DNA from 2 places in the Soehngenia saccharolytica DSM 12858 genome. Region 2 is predicted to be linked to the other one. Evidence: riboswitches for the same ligand, from Rfam matches in the RefSeq annotation. Region 2 holds a riboswitch; the other holds the start of a gene.
What was found. Region 2 has a riboswitch for cyclic di-GMP ahead of flgB (flagellar basal body rod protein FlgB). Riboswitches for the same ligand answer to the same signal wherever they lie in the genome.
Positions count from the first base shown of each region.

Region 1 (11,215 bases), on a different contig from region 2:
AGAAATTAGCGCAAGCACAGAAGAACTCTCTGCTTCTACAGAAGAAGTGACGGCAGTAACAAGCAACTTCTTAGAATATGCCGATAAATTAAAAGGATTGGCAAGTGAATTAAGTAAATTAATAGAAATATTTAAGATTTAGAGCTAGATTATCTAGCTCTTTCTCATTATATAAGTGTATAATAACTTTATGATCATTAATAAGCATAAGGAGGAGTAGACATTGGAAATTGGCAAATTACCAAATGAAGTATTAGAACAGATAGTCCTAAATAATATTAAATATAAGAGAGAAGAAGTTTTAGTGGGCTCCAAAGTTGGTGAAGACACAGGAATTGTTGACTTTGGCGATGATTATTGTGTTGTGAGCACAGATCCAATAACAGGTGCTACAAAAAATCTAGGTAAACTCGCTGTATACGTAACTTTAAATGATGCTGCAACTAAGGGAGCCGAACCTGTAGCATTGCTGATAACACTTTTATGTCCAGTTGGAATATCAAAAGAAGAAATAGACTTAATAATGCAAGAAGCATCTGATGCTGCAAAGGATGAAAAAGTCGAAATCATTGGAGGACATACGGAAATCACAGATGCTGTAAATAGAACAATTATAAACTCAACGGTTTTAGCCAAGTTAAAAAAAGAATATTTGCCTAACTATGAAAATATAAAGATAGGTGACAAATTGATCGTCACTAAATGGCTAGGATTGGAAGGAACCAACATATTAGTAAACGAGCTTGGAGAGAAAGCTTTTGAGATTTTAACCAAAGAGGAAATCGAACTATCTAAAGAGCTTATCAACAGCATATCCGTGGTAAAAGAAGGGACAGTTGGAATAAAAAATGGAGCTTTGTACATGCATGATATAACTGAGGGCGGGTTATATGGGGCTATTTGGGAAGCTTCAAACGCAACAAAAAAAGGAATCAGAGTTTATCAAGATAAATTCCCTGTATTAGAAGCCACAAGAAAAATATGTGATGCATTTGAGATAAACCCATTTAAGCTGATATCAAGCGGAAGCATGCTTATGATAGTTCCCAGTGAAAAATCAGATGAATTAATTCTTTCATTAGAAAAGGAGAATATATTGGCAACTTGTATTGGAGAAATAACAGAAGAAGGGATAGTTTCAGTAACAGGAGGGGTAGAAAACCCAATAGATTCTCCAAAAAGCGATGAACTTTATAAAGCTCTTAAAAAGATAAAATGATGTTACATTATCATTACAAATTGCTAAATTGCTTGAAAGCTGCATATTAAAGTGATATATATAAACTTAAAGATAGAGGTTGGTGATTGATTAAGGGATGGAAGGAGTATAGACATGAAGAAGAGACATATTGCTTTAATTCTAATTATGTTTTTATTGATTTTTAACAAGAGTGCATACGCGAGTGAATTTTTTACTGTTGGAATAGATGGGAGCAGCTTAAAAGTCAGGCAAGTTTCTGTTCTACTAGATGGGAACAAGTTAGATTCTAAAGTTCCGTCATTTGTATTAGGAGATAGGACTCTAGTGCCAATAAGATTCGTAGCAGAAGATTTTGGAGCAGTTGTAGGATGGGAAGATAAGACAAAGACGATCACTGTAGTAGACGGTCCGACTGTTGTTATTTTAACGGTAGACAGCAATAAAGTTTTAGTAAATGGTGTCGAAAGAATCCTAGACAAGAACTCCATACCTAAATTAGTTACATATAATACCGATGGGAAACTTGATGCAAGAACAATGGTGCCCGTTAGATTTATTTCAGAAGTATTAGGATATGAGGTCTTATGGGATTCCAAGAATTACACTGCGCAAATAAACACTTCAACTGTAGCAAATATAACTAATATAAGGACTGTTTATGATGCAAATGGAAACCATCAAATTGCCATAGATAGTGATCAAAAACTAGATTATGAAGTATCCTATGATTCCTTAAATAAGAAATACAACATCGAATTTATCAATACAAAACTCAATATTGGAGGAAACAGCCAGACCATATTTGAAAATGAAATAGGTGGAACATTCATTCAAAAAATATTATGTCAGCAATCCTCAATTCCTCCAGATCCATATAAAGTGAGTTTGACATTGATGATGAACGATGAGGGCAAGCAAATTTTAAGCACTTCAGCAGATGGGAAATCATTGATTATATCATTTGAGTCCAATAAACCAGCTCCAACGATAAATAATATATCAGACATTAGCTTGGGCTTTATAGATGGTAAAGAGGCAGTTGTAATTAAAGGAATAAATGGGAAAGATTACAAAAGCTTTTTATTAGAAAATCCTACAAGATATGTATTGGACATAAAGGATTCAACGTTATTAGGAAACTTATATCAAACATTTGACTACAAACTTGGATTTATTAATTCGGTTAGGGTTTCTCAATTTACGCCTGATTCAAGTTATTCTCCTGATGATAAAATAGTGAGAGTTGTGTTGGATATAAACTCAGGAGTAAATCCAAAGGTAAATATAGTCACTAAAGATGATAAACTTTATTTAGTACCAGAGAACACATTGTTTAATTATATCGCATATAAAACTGATGCTTCTTCTTTTGATTTGAGCATACCTGCAATTGCATCAAGCGGTGTAATAACCGATTATATAGATGTAAACAATCAATTGATACTCTCGTTCGAAAATGGATTGGTAGATATACCCACAGGGAAATACAATATCAATGATAACTTTATTAATACTATAGAAATTGAGAAAACCCAAAATACAGCTATTATCATAATAAATTTTAACAGAAAGATCAATTACAACGTAGATTCAACTAGTTCTTTCTTTAAGCTCAATGCGAGATCAGAAAATACTATTCCTACAAATCCATCAGGAAAGACAATAGTAATTGATGCTGGGCATGGTGGAAAAGACCCTGGTGCTCTATCTATTTTAGGGTTTAAAGAAAAGGACATAAATTTATCCATAGCACTTAAATTAGAGAATGCGTTAAAGCAAAAGGGATACAATGTCATTATGACAAGAAGCACAGACACTTATATAGACTTATATGAAAGGCCTAAAATTGCCAACAATATCAACGCCGATTTGTTTATTAGCATACACTGCAATTCGACTCTTTTAAATTCAGTAAATGGGCTGGAAGTTCTTTACTGCCCTGCAACAGAAAGCAGCTATAAAACAATTGACCAATATCCTTTTGCAAAATCCATTCATGACTCAATCGTAAGTGCAACAGGAATTAATTCAAGAGGCATAAAGAAAAGATCAGACTTGGTAGTATTGAGGCTGACTAATATGCCTGCAGTATTGATAGAAACTGCATTTTTAACTAATCCAGATGATGCTCAAAAACTGATTCAAGACCCATTCCAAGAAAAAGTTGTGCAAGGCATTGCAAATGGGGTTGAACAATATTTAAAACAGTATTAAAATAAGGGAAGGGAAACCTTCCCTTTATTAATTGAAAGGAGATTTAAATATTGGGAGCTTTTTTGGGATATGCACTCATTTTTTTTGCTAGGGTTTTAGATGTTTCGCTTTCTACTGTGAGAACTCTTATGGTTGTCCAGGGTAGAAAAATTCAAGCTGCTGCGATTGGCTTTTTCGAGGTTGGAGTTTATGTTACAGTGCTTGGAAAAGTTGTAAACAGTTTAGACAATCCTTTGAATTTACTTGCTTACTGCCTTGGGTTCGCTGCGGGAAATTATGTAGGTATAACAATAGAAAACAAAATAGCATTAGGAAATCTCTCTGCACAGATTATTCCTGGAGAAAATACTAAAGACGAACTTCTAGAAGCATTAAGAGCTAATGGATTTGGAGTGACAGTTCTTGTAGGAGAAGGATTAAAGGGGAGCAGAGAAATATTTAATGTTGTACTAAACAGAAAAGATTTAAGAAAGCTAAGAGAAATCGTTGAAAATATCGATAAAGATGCGTTTTTAACAGTAAACAACATAAGCCCTATAAGAGGTGGATACTTTAACGTAATTAAAAAATAAATCTCCTTATTGGAGGTTTATTTTTTAATATGATTATAATTTTAATAATGAGGAGAGATAAATTTGAGAATTGACAATAGAAATAATGATGAAATGAGGAAAATAAAAATCACTAGAGATTATTTAATGCATCCATACGGATCTGTATTAATCGAGGTGGGAAATACAAAAGTTATATGTACTGCAATGATAGAAGAGAAGGTGCCAATATTCTTAAAAAACAGTGGTACTGGTTGGATAACAAGCGAATACTCGATGATACCAGCTAGCACAGCCGTAAGAAAAGTTAGAGATTCCGTAAAAGGTAAAATTGATGGTAGAAATCAAGAAATTCAGAGGCTGATAGGGAGATCTTTAAGAAATATAGTTGACTTAAAGAAGCTTGGTGAGAGAACTGTATGGATAGATTGCGATGTTATACAAGCTGATGGAGGGACAAGAACTGCTTCAATTACAGGGGCATATATTGCCATGGTAGATGCATTGTATAAACAGTTTAAAAACAATGAAGAAAAGTTTCCAATAACAGACTATTTAGCTGCAGTAAGCGTAGGCATAATAGAGAATGGGCCGGTATTGGATTTGTGCTATGAAGAAGACTTTAAAGCTTTGGTTGACATGAATGTTGTAATGACAGGCAAGGGCGAATTTGTTGAAATACAAGGAACTGGAGAAAGCAAATCATTCTCAAGGAATGAATTGAATGAGCTTTTAGATTTAGCTACAAAAGGGAACAATGAAATTATTGAATTAGAAAAGAGCATATTCGGAGATATAAATAAATATATAGGTGAAAAAGAATGAGAAAATTGGTATTAGCAACAGATAATAAAAACAAAGTCAATGAAATAAAAGATATTTTAAGCGATTTACCAATAGAGATTTTATCAAAAGATGAAATAGGCTTAGAAGATTTAAAGGTAATTGAGGATGGAGAAACACTCATCGATAACAGCTTGAAAAAAGCAAGAGAAATATCAAAGTACACTGATTATCTAGTTGTAGCTGATGATACAGGGCTTTTTGTAGAAAAACTAAATGGAGAGCCAGGCGTATATTCTTCAAGGTACGCAGGGGAAGATGGCAACGATAAGAAAAATGTGGAATTGCTTTTAAAAAAATTAAATGGAGAAGAAAGTAATGCGTATTTTGAAACTGTTATTTGCTTAATCACAGAGGATAAAAAAGAATTTATTGCTTCAGGCAGATGCTTTGGAAAGGTATTGACAACAGTAAGAGGAGAAAATGGATTTGGATACGACCCTATTTTCCAGCCAGATGGTTTTGATAAAACATTTGCAGAATTGGGCAGCAAACAGAAAAATGAAATAAGCCACAGAAGAAAAGCGATTGAAAACTTAAGAGAAATTTTAATCAAATTATTAGGTGATGAAAATGAAAATACTTGTGGCAAGTGATACCCATAGAAGAATATCACCATTGGTAAAAACAGTAGCAAATGAGAATTTTGATGCGTTGTTTTTTTTAGGAGACAATGTAGAAGATGGCGAAGAAATAGCAAAGAGATTAAACATTGCTGAAAAATACATTGTTCGAGGCAACGGCGATTTTTATGCAAATTATCCAGATAAACTAATTGTGGAGATGCTTGGACATAGAATGATCTTAGTGCACGGCCATAAAGAAAACGTAAAATTAGACTTAAGACAACTCATGGCATTGGCTGAGAAAGAAGGCGCTGAGTCAGCATTTTTTGGCCATACACATATTGCATCAATAGATAGATTAGAAGACATTCTATTTTTAAATCCTGGTAGTCCAACTTTCCCAAGAGGGGGAGATTATAAAAAGACTTTTGCAGTATTGGATGTAACAAATGAACATATTTGGGCTGATATAAGAAATATTTCAAAATGAAGTCATAGGCATAATTTTTAGAAAACTCACAAAAATTATATTTTGATTAATTAGAAAATTCGTGTTATAATTTAAAAGCGTGGAATTATTTGATTTGTGTTTTGATTTAAAAAGTAGTTTACTTTTAAATAAAATTCTAGTTAGGGGGAATGCATGTTGAAATCGTATTCAACAGACAAGATTAGAAATGTATCTTTATTGGGACACAGTAGCAATGGCAAGACAACACTAACTGAAGCTCTCCTATTTCAAGCAGGAGTTACAACTAGACAAGGGAAAGTAACAGAAGGAAACACAATGTCAGATTTTGATAAACAAGAAATAGCAAGAAAAGTATCAATAGCTACTTCTGTAATTCCAGTTGAGTGGAATAATATAAAAATAAATTTACTTGACACACCTGGATATTTTGACTTTATTGGTGAAATGTATGGTGCCAAAAGGGCGTCTGAGAGCTCGGTATTGTTAGTAGATGCATCATCTGGGATAGAAGTAGGTACTGAGAAAGCTTGGAAAAACGTAGAAAAATATAAGACACCTAGACTGATTTTTGTAAATAAGATGGATAAAGAAAACATCAACTTTGATAAATTAGTTGAAGATTTACAATCTACTTTTGGAGACAAAATTGTACCTTTTGCATTTCCCATTGGTGAAGCTGAAAATTTCAAAGGCTTTGTCAGCGTAATAGATGAAAAGGCATATGAATACTCTGGAAAAACTAGAAAAGAAGTAGAACTTACAGATGATCAAATGGAAAGAGTAGAAGAAATCAAAGAAAAAATCAAAGAAAAAATAGCAGAAACAGACGAAGCTTTAATGGAAAAATACTTTGATGGTGGAGACTTTACCCCTGAAGAAATAGAAAAAGGGATAAAATCAGCCGTCAAATCAACTGATTTGGTACCACTCATATTAGGGTCAGCGGAAAAAACAATAGGGGCGGACTTTTTGATGGATTTAATCATTAAATTCATGCCTTCCCCTGCAGATTTGGAAAGTGTAACAGGAAGATGGAATGACAAAGAGATTGTGAGAAAGATAGATGTAAATGAACCTTTCTCTGCTATAGTATTTAAGACAATCGCAGACCCATTTGTCGGGAAAATCTCTATTTTTAAAGTACTGTCAGGGAAAATCACAAAAGATACTGAAGTATTCAACTCTACAAAGGAGAAGAGCGAGAAGTTGGGAGGACTGTTCTTTTTAAGAGGCAAAAACCAAATCGAAGCTACTGAAATTATTGCGGGTGACATTGGTGCAACTTCAAAGCTAAACTCTACTCAAACAGGAGATACATTATGTGATAAGAATAATCCTATAGTATACGAAACAATTAGTTATCCTCAGCCTACACTGTTCATGGCAATAGACCCTAAAAATAAAGGCGATGAAGAAAAAATTTCAGCTTCATTAGCAAAATTAATGGAAGAAGATCCTACATTTGTCATACAGAGAAATTCGGAAACCAAGCAATTGCTGATTGGAGGTCAAGGAAATGTCCAATTAGCAGTTATAGTAGATAAGCTAAAACAAAATTTTGGAGTAGATGTCGTATTAACTAACCCTAAGATTGCTTATAGAGAAACTATAAAGGGAACCGCATCTGTTCAAGGCAAACATAAGAAACAATCCGGTGGAGCTGGGCAATATGGCGATGTTCATATGAGGTTTGAGCCATGTGAAGAAGAATTTGTATTCGCTGAAGAAATATTTGGAGGTTCTGTACCAAGAAATTTCTGGCCAGCAGTAGAAAAAGGTATAAGAGAATCTTTGGAGCACGGAGTTTTAGCTGGATATCCTGTTGTTAATATAAAAGCTGTACTATATGATGGATCCTATCACGAAGTTGATTCTAACGAAATGGCATTTAAAATAGCGGCTTCATTGGCGTTCAAAAAAGGGATGGAAGCAGCAAAACCTGTTTTATTAGAGCCTATAGTCAGAGTGGAAATAGTAATCCCAGAAGAATACATGGGCGATGTAATGGGAGACATGAACAAGAGGAGAGGAAGAATTCTAGGGATGGAACAACTCCCAGACGGCAGTCAAAAGATTGTCGCTGAAGCACCTCATGCTGAGATGTTTGAGTACGCTATTGACTTAAGAGCTATGACTCAAGCTAGGGGAAGTTTTACAATGGAATTTGCAAGATATGAAGAAGTCCCTGCAATGATAGCAGAAAAAATAATTGAACAAGCAAAAAAAGAAAAAGAGAATCATTAAAAGGTGGGAATTCCCACCTTTTTTCTTTCATTAATATAAATAAAAAATAATTGATTTAATTATATAAATTGTGGTATAATTACTGTGACAATTACAAAAGAGTTTTTGTTTTGTAAACTGTCAAACGATAAAGGCAAACCTATTGAAAGATAGGGACGCAAAGCTATAGGGCCTTAAAAGGCAGCCAGTTACCGAAAGGAGAGTTTACTGTGTATAAAAAGCTCGTTTGTATGTTTGTGTGCTTATTTATAATTTTTAACTTTTACGGGGTGGTTTCAGCGAGCTCAGATTTCAACCTAACTGTTTTGGAAAATAGAATAAAGGTTGAATCAAATGAATACGGCAATGGAATGAGATTGATGGTTCAATATGGCAATAACAAGTATTATTATAGTTTAAAGAACCAAACTGAATATTTGCCAATTCAATTCGGCAAAGGAACTTATGAAGTCAAGCTATTAAGAAATATAGAGGGAAATAGATACAGTGTTCTCAATAAAGTATATTTAAATATTAATGAAGAACCTGAAAATGTTTATCTTTCATCATCCCAACCTGTAATTTGGGAAGGCAATGAAGAACTTCTTGCTCTAGCAAAAGAAATAGTTGTCGACAAAACTACAGATGAGGAAAAAGTAAAAGCTGCTTATGATTATATAGTAAAGAACATTAAATACGATAAAGTAAAAATAAAGAATTTGCCAGATGATTATGTTCCTGATTTAAGCACAATAATGAGTGAAAAAAAAGGCATATGCTATGATTATTCCGCACTGTTTGCGGCTATCCTTAGATCAGAGGGTATTCCTTGCAAACTTGTCAAAGGATACAAAAATGATCTTAAAAATTACCATGCATGGAATGAAGTTTATCTAGATGGTAAATGGCAAGTCGTCGATACTACATATGACAGTGCATATGTTAGCAAGAGGCTTAAGGTTTCAATGTTTAAGTCGGATTTAGACTACAATAAAGTTAGAGAGTATTAATTAAGCCGAAAGGCTTAATTTTTCAATACAAAAGACAAAGAAAGTCAAAGTCAGGAGGGAGACTATCATGGCAGGTTTAAGTAATGTCATAGAAGAATTCATTAAAAACTTGATTGATGAAATGAATGGAGTTGTTGAAATTCAAAGAAATGAATTAGCTAACTATTTTAATTGCACCCCTTCTCAAATAAATTATGTATTAGACACAAGATTTACACCGTATAAAGGTTATTATATTGAGAGTAAAAGAGGCGGCGGTGGGTATATAAAAATAGTAAAGGTTGATTTAAATGAGAATAATGGTTTTAACTTTGAGCATATATTAAATGATTTAATTGGCGATTCGATAACAGAAGCTAAGGCAAATGATATCATAAAAACATTTTGTGAAGAGGGTCTTATATCAAAGAAGGAAGCAAATATAATTAAAGCAGCGATTAGTGATAGAGCTTTTGAAACAGAAGTAAATGTCAGAAATAGATTGAGAGCTAGTATTTTAAAAAACATAATATTAATACTTGTAGAATAGAGGGATAATATGATTTGTGAATCATGCAATAAGAGAGAAGCAAAGATACATTATAAGTCTGTGATTAATGGAAAAGTCGAAGAACATCATCTGTGCGAGATTTGTGCAGCTGGGTATAAAGAAGATTTAATCAATAAATTTCCACTTCATAAATTATTTAGCAGCATTTACTCAGCACCTGATGTAACATGTCCAAATTGCGGATTAAGCTATGAAAAATTTAGATCTACTGGTAAATTAGGCTGCTCAGAATGTTACGATGCATTTGGTGATGATTTAAAGAATATAATAAAGGGTATACATGGGCATACTAAACACAATGGTAAAATGCCGAAAAGAGCATATCCGCTGTTGAAAATGGAAATGGATATAGATAAATTAACAGCTGAGCTCGACAAAGCTGTCAAGAATGAAGAGTATGAGAAAGCTGCACTACTGAGAGACGAAATAAAAGATTTGAAGAGCAAATTAGAGCTAGCTAGCGGGAGTGATAAAAATGACAAAATGGATTAATGATAATCAGCACGACCCTGTTGTAATCAGCTCGCGCATAAGACTTGCAAGGAATTTAAAAAATGATACTTTCCCGCTATACTCTTCCAAGGAAGAAGCTGAAAACACTCTGAATAAAATAAGAGATGCCGTAGAAGATGTTTTTCCTAATGGAGAGTATAAGTTTTATAATCTTGAGCAATTAGAACCACGTGACAGAATGAGATTTATGGAAGACCATCTAATCAGTCCGGGTTTAGTCGAGCAAACAGGTAAGAGCGCTTTTTATTTAAGAGATGATGAAAAAGCTACTATAATGATCAACGAAGAAGACCATTTGAGATTGCAAACACTTTTTCCAGGATTAAGACTAAATGAAGCATGGGAAGAATGTGAAAATATAGATGACTTGCTTGAATCAAAATTGGATTATGCATTTCACGCTGAATATGGATATTTAACATCTTGTCCTACGAATGTAGGAACTGGATTAAGAGCATCTGTGATGCTTCATTTGCCAGCAATGACAATTACGGGATATATTATGGGCCTTATGGATGCTTTAAAGAGAATTGGACTGACGATAAGAGGCATATATGGAGAAGGAACTGAAGCTGTAGGCCATTTGTATCAAGTTTCAAACCAACTGACACTAGGGGAAACCGAATCAGAGATAATCAAAAAAATTGATGAAATAGCTACAGAGATAAGAAACAGAGAGCAAAACACAAGGAATTTTATATTGGAAAACAAAAGACTTGAACTCGAGGATAAAGTTTATAGAGCACTTGGAATTTTACAAAATGCTAGAATGATCACATCTAATGAAGCAATGGAGCAGATATCGATTGTAAAGCTAGGATATGACTTAGGCTTAATAGAAAGCGAAAAATATGAGAATTTAATCAAATTGATGTTAGACATAAAACCAGGCAACATTCAAAATAAATCCAATAAAGCTATGAATAGAACTGAAAGAGATATTTTGAGAGCCAATATAATTAGAGAATACTTTAGATAATGGAGGTTATCATATGGGAATGAATGGAAGATTTACCGAAAGTGCGCAGAAAGCCATATTATTGGCACAAGAAGAAGCTAAGAAATTTAATCA
Region 1 covers NZ_JCANTN010000014.1:20,940-32,154, forward strand. Annotated here, with positions in the region: gene BO51_RS05380 (methyl-accepting chemotaxis protein) at 1-142, shown strand, start outside; gene BO51_RS05385 (AIR synthase family protein) at 224-1,219, shown strand; partial or broken gene BO51_RS05390 (copper amine oxidase N-terminal domain-containing protein) at 1,469-1,822, shown strand; gene BO51_RS05395 (N-acetylmuramoyl-L-alanine amidase) at 2,099-3,415, shown strand; gene BO51_RS05400 (DUF2179 domain-containing protein) at 3,466-3,987, shown strand; gene rph (ribonuclease PH) at 4,051-4,791, shown strand; gene rdgB (RdgB/HAM1 family non-canonical purine NTP pyrophosphatase) at 4,788-5,405, shown strand; gene BO51_RS05415 (YfcE family phosphodiesterase) at 5,383-5,865, shown strand; gene fusA (elongation factor G) at 6,022-8,091, shown strand; cyclic di-GMP riboswitch class I at 8,214-8,287, shown strand; gene BO51_RS05425 (transglutaminase-like domain-containing protein) at 8,301-9,080, shown strand; gene BO51_RS05430 (CtsR family transcriptional regulator) at 9,148-9,609, shown strand; gene BO51_RS05435 (UvrB/UvrC motif-containing protein) at 9,619-10,122, shown strand; gene BO51_RS05440 (protein arginine kinase) at 10,106-11,122, shown strand; gene BO51_RS05445 (ATP-dependent Clp protease ATP-binding subunit) at 11,136-11,215, shown strand, end outside.
Region 1: another riboswitch for cyclic di-GMP. It lies ahead of BO51_RS05425 (transglutaminase-like domain-containing protein); the one in region 2 lies ahead of flgB (flagellar basal body rod protein FlgB).

Region 2 (11,215 bases):
TATAACAGATGTACTAATCTTGTTTATTTTCCCAGGTGCTCTTATAATAGATGTGGTTTCTGTAGTCAATTCATTATTTGTAACTTTTGAATAAGTTGAGTTTTCACCATCTACACCTTGAACTACATTGCTTATATTGTCATTTATATTTCCACCTGTGGCATTTTGAATATCTATGTTGTTTCCGCTTACATCTACTTGCTCACTTCTTACAACCGGATTTCGGTATTCTATTATAGTGCTTTCTGAAGAATCAAAATCCAAGTCGGCAAAAACTGATACTTTTATTTTATTAGCTCCAAATGCGCTGCCAAGTAGAGAATTAAGCTTATTTTCTAATTCTTTCTCAAATTGCCTCCTTATTTCTTGTTGTTTGCTGATTAAATTTGATGTCCCAATGCTAGTTCCATCATCGGCTAAAAATGAACTTAGCAATACGCCTGATGAATCGATAACTTGAATGTTTTCTATTGGAATATTATCAACTGCGCCAGATACTAATGCCGCTATTCCTCTAATCATTTCCTCGGTGACTTTTTTAGTCGGCTTAACATCAATTATAATAGAAGCAGAACCTTCCTTTTCTTCAGCTTCAAAAATAGTTTTTTGAGGTAAAACCAAGTGTACTTTTGCATTGCTTATAGCATCCAATGACATTATGCTTCTTTGCAGTTCTCCAGTAACTGCTCTTTGATACATTATCTGCCTGTCCTCTTCAGTCATCATCATGCTAGTGCTGTCAAATATCTCAAATCCGATCGAATTCTCTGGCAGCATGCCATTCATTGCCAAATCCATTCTATATGTGTCTATATAATCCTCATCTATCAATATAGTTGATCCACCATCTGCGACTTTGTATTTTATATTTTTTGACTTAAGGTCATTTACAATGGCACCTGCATCATCTAGTTCCATGTTTGTAAATAAAATCTGATAAGTAACTTTGTTGGTAAAATAAGTCAACCCAATTACAACAGCAGCAATAATTATAATTGTTGCTAACATTCTGTTTTTCTTTTTTTTGTCAATCTTTTCCCATCCGCTTTTGACATTGCTAAATGCTGATTTTACACCGTCCATTTAAAGCTTCTCCTTTAACTTATAGTTGCATATTATTGAGTTCTTTATAAGCTTCTACAACTTTATTTCTAATCTGAACTGCTAACTCAAGAGAGAGCCTTGCCTCTTCCGTTGCTATCATGACTTGGTGTAAATCTACATTTTCTCCACTTATAAGGTCATTTATGTAATTGTCAGCCTCCACTTGCTTATTGTTTAATTTTTCTAGTTGTTCATTCATTATATCTTTGAAATCAACCCCTGTTTCGTTGTTTAGCTTTGTATTTACAGGTTTAATGCTTGATAATCCTACCTTATTTATTTCCATGATACTCCTCCTTAACCTTTCGAGATATCTAAAGCTTTTTTTAGAATTGCTTTATTTGCATTTAAACAGGTCACATTTGCTTCATATGCTCTTTGAGTGTTTATCAAAGCAACCATTTCATCGACCATATTTACATTCGGCATCTGAACATATCCATTTTCATCAGCATCTGGGTGTGTTGGGTCATAGACAAGTCTTAGTTCGCTTTGGTCTTCTTCTATACCGTCTACTTTAACACCACTGCTAACTTTTTTTGCTGTGCCAGTAGTCCTATTGATTTCTTTTTCTAGGTTTTCGCTAAATGTGACTACTTTTCTCCTATACGCTTCTCCATTTTCAGTCCGAGTAGTATTTATATTTGCAATATTAGTAGAAATAATATCCATTTTTAGTCTTTCCAATGACAATCCACTTGCATTTATCTGCATTGACTTAAATATGCTCATATCTTATTCCCCTTTACCTGTTTATTACATAATTCAAACTAGATAATTTTGCATTTATTATCTGAGTAAGCGCACTGTAATAGATTTCATTCGCGGCTAGTTCTGTCATCTCTAGGTCAATATCAACATTGTTGCCATTGTCGTTATACATTGTGTTTGTTCTTTTTTTAACAATCGGTTCCACATCACTCGCCTTGCTGGCACCGAAATGAAGTCCATCTGTCTTAATTAAACTAACTCCTTTAATCGCTTTTTGAAGGTGTTCTTCAAATTCAACTTTATTTACTTTATAATTTGGGGTATTAGCATTGGCGATGTTGCTTGATATGGTTTTCTGTCTGAGAGAAGAAACATCTAATCCTTTTTTGATAAGTTGGTAACTAATATCACTCATTTTTATCCTCCCCATCCTAGGTTAATTTTAGGTACAAAAAAACTTTTTTCTTCGATAACTGGCTGCCTCATACAAAGGCCCTATAGCTTTGCGACCCTACCTTGCGATAGGTGTGCCATTTCGAAAAAAAGTTGTACTCCATCCCATGTTACAATTATGTTGTTTTTGGTACAATTGTGTTACAAATTTACTGTAATAATATCACGGTATGCACAAAAAAGCAACATAAAAATAAAAAAAGCCAAGTTTTTACCTTGGCATTACAATATATCTTTGTCAATAAATACTGTGTCATCTACTTGTGTTATATAGTTCTTCAAAACCTTGTCCTTCAGATTCAACTGCTTGTTTTCTTCAAGAAGCAAATCTCTGCTAGAATTCAACGAAGAAATAAAATCCCGTAACTGCTCAATGGCTTCTATAAGTTTCTTTTCATAAAGTGAACTATCAACGTTTTCGATTGTATTATTTTGTCTAATTTCTTCCAATATTTCGTTGTTTTTTTCAGCTAAGTCTATGGCTGATTCAATATTTCCATCCCAATTATTTAAATTCTCGATAATTTTTTCCAATAATTTTATTCTATTATCCTTGTCAATCATAACTGAGCCCACGCATCTCTAAGCTCTTCCAAAAACCTCTTAACTTCTCTAATGGCGTCAATGTCTTTATCGATGTTTGCTCTCACGAGCCTAAAATAAAGATAATCATACAACTTGTACAAATCTTCTGCAATCTTTCCGCCCTGTTCAAAATTTAAAGTGTTCATGAATTCAATTAGAATATCTTGGGATTTTTTTATACATTCGTTGGTTTTTTCTATATTTTTCTCATTAATAGCTATTTCTGCTAATTTAAGATTTTTTATAGCTCCATCATATAGCATTACAACCAACTTTGTTTTTGAAGCTGTATACACTTCGTTTTCCTTATATGCATTATATGCTTGAGCTTGATTCATAATAACACCCCACTAAACTATTTACTAGTGCTAAAAGCACTCAGCTGTGTTGTAAGCCAGTTCATCTGATCTTCAGCCTGCATCATTGCTGTATCTAATTTTGAAAACATATTTGTATAGTACTCTTGTTTTTTCTCCATTCTCTTGTTAAAAACTTCAATTTGCCTATTTATATCTTTTAGAGATCTTTCAAAGCTCTCAGTCTTATTTTTTACAACCCCGTTTGATTTGGATATATATGAATCAATATAGTTGTTTAATTTAGGAGCGAATCCAACTTTACTGCCATTTAATTCTGAAGAAAAGAAATTAATAACATTCTCTGGATTTTGGCTTAAATTATCCAATAATTTAGATTGATCAAATTTCAATACTCCTGATTTATCTGTAGTTGAAATGCCAAGTTGAGATATATCTTTAATTGTAGTATTTGGGTTCTGAATTGAAGATGTTACCATCCTCCTAAGTGTTGAATGAAGCATTTGTAGGGATGAATCGCCCGCAAGTACTCCTCTTGAATTTGCAACTTCAGGATTTCCTGCTGCTATTTTTTCTTCGATAAACTGCATGGTAGAATTGTATTGATCTATAAAATCTTTTACCGCACTGGCAATTTTATCGTTGTCATTTGTAATATTTATTGTTTCATATTCAGAAGAACTTTGATGCATCTTCTTTAAATTAATTGTTACATTTTCAATAACATCTGTTATTTCGTTTGTTGATCTTTCAACTTCAATTCCATTTACAGTAAATTTAGCATTAGTACCTTGATTTACTATTTTTTCTGTGCCCAGCTTTAGAGCTTCTAACAATTCTTCGGCTCCAAACACTTCAATATTTCTGTTCCCCGTTTTTACATCGCTTAATATAATTCTTCCATCTATAATGCTCGAACTAATTCCTGTTGTATTTGTATTCAAATTGATCTCGTTAGTTATAGTCTTTAAGCTGTAGCCATCTTTAATTTCTATTTCCTTTTCAATTCCTTCATGATTTTTCAAAGTAATTATTCCATTTAAATGAAGCTCATCAGTAATTTTTTGTCCTTCAGCTAATACTTTGCCTCCAATTATATTTGTAGATGTTGCTAAAGAAGCTACATTGATCTTGTAACTGCCTGCTATTGCTTTGCTATTTGGGCTCATAGTCACAATATTATCATTAGTTGATAACGACTTTTTAGAAGTAAATGTATTTGCATCTTGCAATACCTTTAATTTTTCAAAAAGTGAATTTAGTCTTGTATTAATGTCTTTCCAAGCATTTTGCTTGTTTGTTATTGTGGTTTTCTTGTCAGTTAATTTAGTCAATGGAATTCTTTCTGCTTCCATAAGTTTATCGATCGACGTTTGATCTATTCCCGAATATGTTCCTAGAAAATTTATGCTAGATGCCACTCTCATCAACCCCTTTCATCTACAAGTATCCCAACTAGATCCCAAATGCTAGCTACCAAGTCAAGTATTTTTTCTGGTGGAATCTCTTTGATTACTTTATCCGACTCGTTATCCACAAGTTTTACCATTATTCTCCCTGTTCTTTCATGAACTTTAAATTCAAAATGATCGCTATCTTTAAACAAATACTTATTAGCTTCGTCAACCGCTTCAAAAAGTTTTTTTGGATCATACGCTCTAGTATTATCTAGATTTGCTTCGATTTCAGTTTTTATTTTTATTTCTTTGTTAAATGATGTACTGTCAATTGTGCTAGTTCCCTTTTTTATGCTATCTTTGTCGCTTATTCTTTCAGTTTTTACAATTTCATTTGGCTTCATTACTTGTTTTATTGGATTTACCATAAGAATCACTCCGATTTAAAATTATCTATTAGTAATTCATTCAAATCTAAATCAATTTCCAATGATTTTTTGTTCTCGTTTGCTATTTCTTCATATACTTCTTTCCTCAAAATATTAATTTGTCTTGGAGCCTCGATGCCAATTTTAACTCTGTTTTCCTGTACATCTAATATTTTAATCTCTATGTTGTTCCCTATTACAATTCCTTCTCCAATTTTTCTGTTTAGTACTAGCATCACTCACCAGCTCCCTTAACCATTAACTTATGCTTTGTTGAATAGGAAGTATAAGTCAATACATATTGCTTGCCTATTTTAGATTTAATATTTATAATCACAGGAGCTAGTAGATTCGCAGTACTCTCTTCTAAATTTTTACCTAATGTTACTATTGAATAGACCTCTAAAGTGTTTTCAATTTGTGGATTTAAGTCAATAGTATCAAGTTCTTTATCAGGTATATCTATCTCATAGTCTTCAAAAAAATCCCAAGGATTTATCAATATAAAAGAAACATTTGCATTGTCAACATCCTGTAGAAATTTAAATAGGGAATTGCCTGGAAAGTCTATTAACACAAACCGATTGCTATTCTCGAACCCTAATATTCCATTCGGAAAGTTTATAATGTACTCATTTTCAATTTCTAATTCGCCTAGATATTTAGTTCCAATTTTTAATTTTTCCATTTTTATTCACCTTAAATAATCAAGTAAACTTGGTTGTAATATTTTTGCTCCAATCGACAATGAAGCTAGGTATACGGAATTGAGAGTGTTCGCTTCTGTATATTTTTGCGCTAAGTCTATGTCTTCTCTTTGTGATAAAAGATTCTTCAAATTCAAGTTTTCTGTTTCATTTCTCTCTTTGGCTGCATCCAGCCTATTTGAAATGGAACCTATTTTAGACCTGAAGCTTAATAAATTGTCTATATGTTTGTCTAAATCGCCAAGAAGATTGCCTGATAGAGATTCGGTTTCTCCATTTTCTAAAGCATTTACAATGTTTTTTAACAGGCTTCCCAACTGTTGTTCATCAGGCTGCCCCTTATTGATAGTAGTAAATTCTTCTCCATTGACTGCTAAATCCACTTCAACTCCAGTTGAGATTTCCCTCTTTATGTTATTATTGTTCCCTTGATATGTCAAAGCATTATCGAATGGTTTGTCTGTTGTCTTTGTCCCCGAGAAGATATACCTGCCGTCAAAATTTGTATTCAATACGTCTGCTAATTCCCCAATTTTTACTTTTACCTCTTCTGTTATCGCATTTCTATCATCATTGGATAAAGTTCCATTGGCTCCATATATAATTAGCTCTCTAATCCTTTGAATGGTTGAGGTTGCTCCTTGCAAAGCGCCGTCTTGTGTGTCTACCCAGCCTATGCTATCATTGATAGTCGCATTGTATTGCTCATTAGTAGATATAGTGTTTCTTAAATCCATTATCTTAGAAACCAATAGGGGATCTTCAGAAGGTCTTGTGACTACTTTGCCTGAAGATAGCTGGTTTTGAAGTTTTTGCATGGACTCTAAATTTTTATTTAAATTTCTCAAATAATTAGTTGTTAAGGTAGAATTTGTTATTCTCAATTATTACACCCCAGTCCTGTTAATAAGCACATCAAGCATATCATTTAACACAGATATTACTTTGGCGTTAGCTTCGTATGCCTTTTGATATTTTAAGACATTCGTTACTTCTTCGTCTATCGATACTCCCGAAGTCGACTCTCTTTTTAGTACGAGTTGATTTAACAACACCTCTTGATTTGAAACTATATTATCTGATTGCTGTTTGGATATGCCAACTCTAGTAACTATATCGTTGTATTTGCTAGGTATTGTTGAGCCATCTGTAAGTATTTTATTCCTTAATTTTGATATGTCTAAAGCTCTTTCTCCATCGCCCTTTTCTGGAGTATACCCTGGTGCAATTAATGAATTGTTCTTGTCAATAGCCGGATTAATCTTAATGGTTTTAGCTGAATCGAAATAATCAAATATGTCATTGCCTGTATTATGAATAGCATTAACTTTAGTAGCCATCAAATTTGCAAAATCATCAAGTTGCTTTTCAACATCTACTAATACATCTATGCTCTCTAAGTATCCCTTTATCTTTCCACTTGGTACTACTGTTATGATGTCAGCCCCAATCAATATATTCCCATCAGAATTTTTATCTAGTTTATTCTTGTTGTTTTCAACTAAAACTACTTTTCCATCTATGTCAATTTTTGCCCTGCCGAATTCGTCGTAATTAACGTTTACCTTAGCTATACCTGATAGATCTTTTAATAATAGATCTCTTTGGTCAAGTAAATCGTTTGGCACTTCACCTTTGACAGATATATTAAATATCTGCTTATTTAAAGCATCTATTTTTTCAACTGTAGAATTGAAATCCAAAATATTCTTTTCTATTTGATCATTTGTCTCTATTTTCAATGATTCTATTTGGTTGGCTATGTGGTTTATTGTTTCGACAAGTGCTTTTGATTTTTCAACAACAATTGTCTTAGCGCTTAAGCTTTCTGGATTTTTACTTAGTTCTTGCCATGCATTAAACATTTCATTTAAATTAAAATTTATGCCTGTTGTTGAAGGTTCGTTTAAAATTATCTCTAGTTGATCTAATGTTTGTGATTTGACATTGTATTGTTCATATGCGCTATTTTCATTTCTTATTTGTTTATTGACATAATCATCCACCATTCTAACAACGCTTTCCATTTTTACACCTGTTCCTAGTTGTCCTACCCCCGCAAGTGTATATGATAAATCAGCTTGCATTTGTACTCTCTGTCTTGAAAAACCCTCTGTGTTTGCGTTTGAGATGTTGTGGCTAGCAGTGTGTAGTGCAGTTTGCTGAGCTAATAGTCCTTTTGTCGCTGTGTTTAAAGTTCCAAATATACCAGACATGTTCTCCTCCTATACCGTTTGGTCAATAAATGTAGATAAATCGTTTTTTTCTAATCCATTTTTCTTGTAGGTATTGCCTTTCGATAAGACTTTGGCAATACTCTCCATAATGTTTTTCTCATAGCTCAATGCTTGTTCAGTTAACATTTGATTGGTTTTTTGAAGCTCGATAACTTCGGCAAACAACTTCCTCATGTTTTCATTTATATCAATATTGTTCATATCTAACAAATTAAGTTCATCTAATTTTTTAGTTTTTTCTTCTATTATGGATTCAAGGACTCCTCCATCATCATGGATTAGTGCATCTTTTTCAATCAATAGAATTTTTTTAAGGCTTTCCAAAGTATTCATCATTTCTTTAAAATTATTCATTGATTTCACTTTCTTTCTGTTTTTCCATAGCTGAAATTATTTTTTCAGCTATCTTCTCTGGCTCTACTTTATATGCTCCTTCCAATATCTGCTTTCTAATTCTCTCTACTTTTTCACTATAGTCGACATTGGACATCATGTTTATCCTGCTTGTCAGTTTCTTTGCAGAGTCTGAAATTTCTATATTGACACTTTTTGAGATTCTTTCTTCCTTGTCATTATTTGGTTTCTTTTCGTTTTCCTTATATATGTTATTTACTATATTTTGGTTTTGTATTCTACTTATCTTCATAAAAATTCCTCCTCTTACTTTTCTAATCGGATTTTGATTCCATTATTTAATAGCTATTTAAAAAATAAAGCCATAGTTTACCCATGGCTTTATTTTAATTCCTTTAATCTCTGTTCTTTGCTCATAATATTAGTTATTCTTATTCCAAAGTTTTCATTTATTACAACAACTTCGCCTTGTGCTATTAGTTTTCCGTTTACATATATCTCTAATGGCTCGTCAGCTTGCTTATCCAATTCTATGACCGAACCGTTCCCGAAAGACAAAACTTCCTTTATAGTTTTTTTAGACTTCCCAAGTACCACACTAAACTCAAGTGGCACATCTAGGATTAAGTCTAAATTTCTTGGACTCTTCCTGTCATCTATGGATACATTTAGCTCTTCAAAAGAAGGTTTTTGTACATTTACTTTTTCTTTTTTATCCTCTGGTTTCGATTCAATATGTTCTGATACATTTAAGGTTGAGGTTTCTTTATTTTCAACTGTAGCTTTGCTTTCAGCAGTTTTTAAGTTGTTGTCTTCAGCCTCACCTTTCATTTTATTTACTATCTCTTCAACTGTTTCTCTAGTGTATAGTTGCATTATTTCGCTCTCTATGCTTCCCTCTACATCAAGCTTAAAAGCAATTTTGCAAATATTCATGTCAGGATCTAGATCTCCAAATCCCTTTGCTTCATTTGTATCCCAAAGTGATACTTCAGGCGGCAAAATATCAATTTCCATGCCAAGCATTGTTGCCATAGATGTCGATGCTGATCCAATCATTTGATTCATCGCTTCAGCTACTGCACTCATTTCAAATTCAGATAATTCTTGTTTTGCATTGCTGCCATCGCCACCCATCATTAAATCAGCAATAATAGATGCATCTTCGACATCTACCATTAGCAAGTTATTGCCTTTGGGACCTTTCTTAAATCTTACATTAGCAACTACCTTAGGCACTTTACATTCATCAATGACTTGTCTAAACGGAATCCATGAAACTCTTGGAGTAGTTATGAGCACTCTTTTATTTAGCAAAGTAGAAAGGGTAGTAGCTGCTGTAGACATTGATATATTGCCAACTTCACCAATTATGTCCTTGTCAACGTCTGTAAGAGTAAAATCATCCGAGCCGTTATTTTGACTTTTCTTTAATAATGCATCTATTTCCTCTTGAGATATAAAATTATCACTCATTCTAAAACATCCTCTTCTATATATTGTAATACTTCCACTGCTAAACTATTGTTTATCTTGCCTGGTCTAACTAGAAAATGCGGTTTCCCTTCAACTAGCATTTCAAGCGGTTCATCAATTCTACTGTCTAATCTTATACAGTCTCCTTCTTCTAAATTCAGAAAATCTCTAATACTTATTTGGGTTTTTCCAAGCTCTACATCCAAACTTACAGGAACTCCCATGATTCTTTTTTCCACTTGTTCTCTGTTGTCTTCCACAATTTCTCCATCAGATTCAAACCAATTTTTAAAACTTAGCTTGTCTATTACTGAATCTAGAGAAATATATGGAATACATATATTTATAAAGTTTTTATTTTCCATTAATTCAAAAGTAAAGCTTATGAGTATTACTGGCTCATTTGGCGATGCGATTTGAATTATTTGAGGATTTGTCTCCAAAATTTCTAGCTCAGACTCTATTTCCACTACATCGTTCCAAGCTAGATCAAAAGCATTTAAAACCACTATTGCTAATTCCTCAAGAATAGATAATTCAATTTCGGTGAAATTTTCTTTCTTCTTTGCAACTACTGTTTCCTTTAACTCATTCCCGCCGCACATGAGCTCAATGATTTGATAGCAAGCCTGAGGGCTAATTTCAATAAGTAAATTGCCATTAAGAGGTTTTGATTTAAATATAGTCATAAGTGTAGGGTTTGGTACAGATCTAGTGAATTCATCAAAACTTATCTGCTCAACTGCAACAATTTTTATCTCAACATTATTTCTCACTAAATTTGAAATAGTATTCCCAGCTATTTTAGAGAAGTTCTCAAATATCATGTATAATGAATTGATGTGGTCTTTAGAAAGTTTAAACGGCCTTCTAAAGTCATAAGGCTTTATTTTGTTTTTTTCCTCTTCATTAGAAACATTTTCGGGGGTTATTTCCCCGCTGCTTAAAGCTTTAAGCAAAGAATCTATTTCTTCTTGTGACAGAACTTGTTTCAAGTAAATCCCTCATTTACTATAATCTATTTAATTTAGATCTTATTCTCTATTTGTTCAACTAGTTTTTCTATATCTATTACATCTATTATTTTATTGTTTATGTCAACAATGCCCATTATGTTTTGGTTGTCTTCTTTTTTCAGTATTTGAATCTGTTCTTCCTTTATATTTAGTACCTGCTCAACCTCATCAACGAGCAATCCTAATAGATCATCTTCATAATTTAATATAATGATACTATTATAGCATAACTTATCCTCAATAAAAAGAATCTTGCTTAAGTTTATTAATGTAACTACATTTCCTCTTAAATTGATTAATCCTTCAACCCAATCTGGCGCATTTGGCACTTTTATTAATGGCATAGACTTTGTTATCTCGCTTACTTTGTTAGTAGGTATGGCAAATAATTTTTCATTAAGGCTAAAAACAATGACTTGCACTTTATCAC
Region 2 covers NZ_JCANTN010000010.1:32,228-43,442, forward strand. Annotated here, with positions in the region: gene fliF (flagellar basal-body MS-ring/collar protein FliF) at 1-1,083, opposite strand, end outside; gene fliE (flagellar hook-basal body complex protein FliE) at 1,103-1,390, opposite strand; gene flgC (flagellar basal body rod protein FlgC) at 1,402-1,836, opposite strand; gene flgB (flagellar basal body rod protein FlgB) at 1,850-2,230, opposite strand; cyclic di-GMP riboswitch class I at 2,281-2,357, opposite strand; gene BO51_RS04315 (hypothetical protein) at 2,491-2,832, opposite strand; gene fliS (flagellar export chaperone FliS) at 2,829-3,191, opposite strand; gene fliD (flagellar filament capping protein FliD) at 3,209-4,591, opposite strand; gene BO51_RS04330 (flagellar protein FlaG) at 4,597-4,995, opposite strand; gene csrA (carbon storage regulator CsrA) at 5,001-5,231, opposite strand; gene fliW (flagellar assembly protein FliW) at 5,231-5,683, opposite strand; gene flgL (flagellar hook-associated protein FlgL) at 5,690-6,586, opposite strand; gene flgK (flagellar hook-associated protein FlgK) at 6,590-7,918, opposite strand; gene BO51_RS04355 (hypothetical protein) at 7,928-8,293, opposite strand; gene flgM (flagellar biosynthesis anti-sigma factor FlgM) at 8,286-8,585, opposite strand; gene fliY (flagellar motor switch phosphatase FliY) at 8,675-9,769, opposite strand; gene fliM (flagellar motor switch protein FliM) at 9,766-10,764, opposite strand; gene BO51_RS04375 (chemotaxis protein CheW) at 10,797-11,207, opposite strand.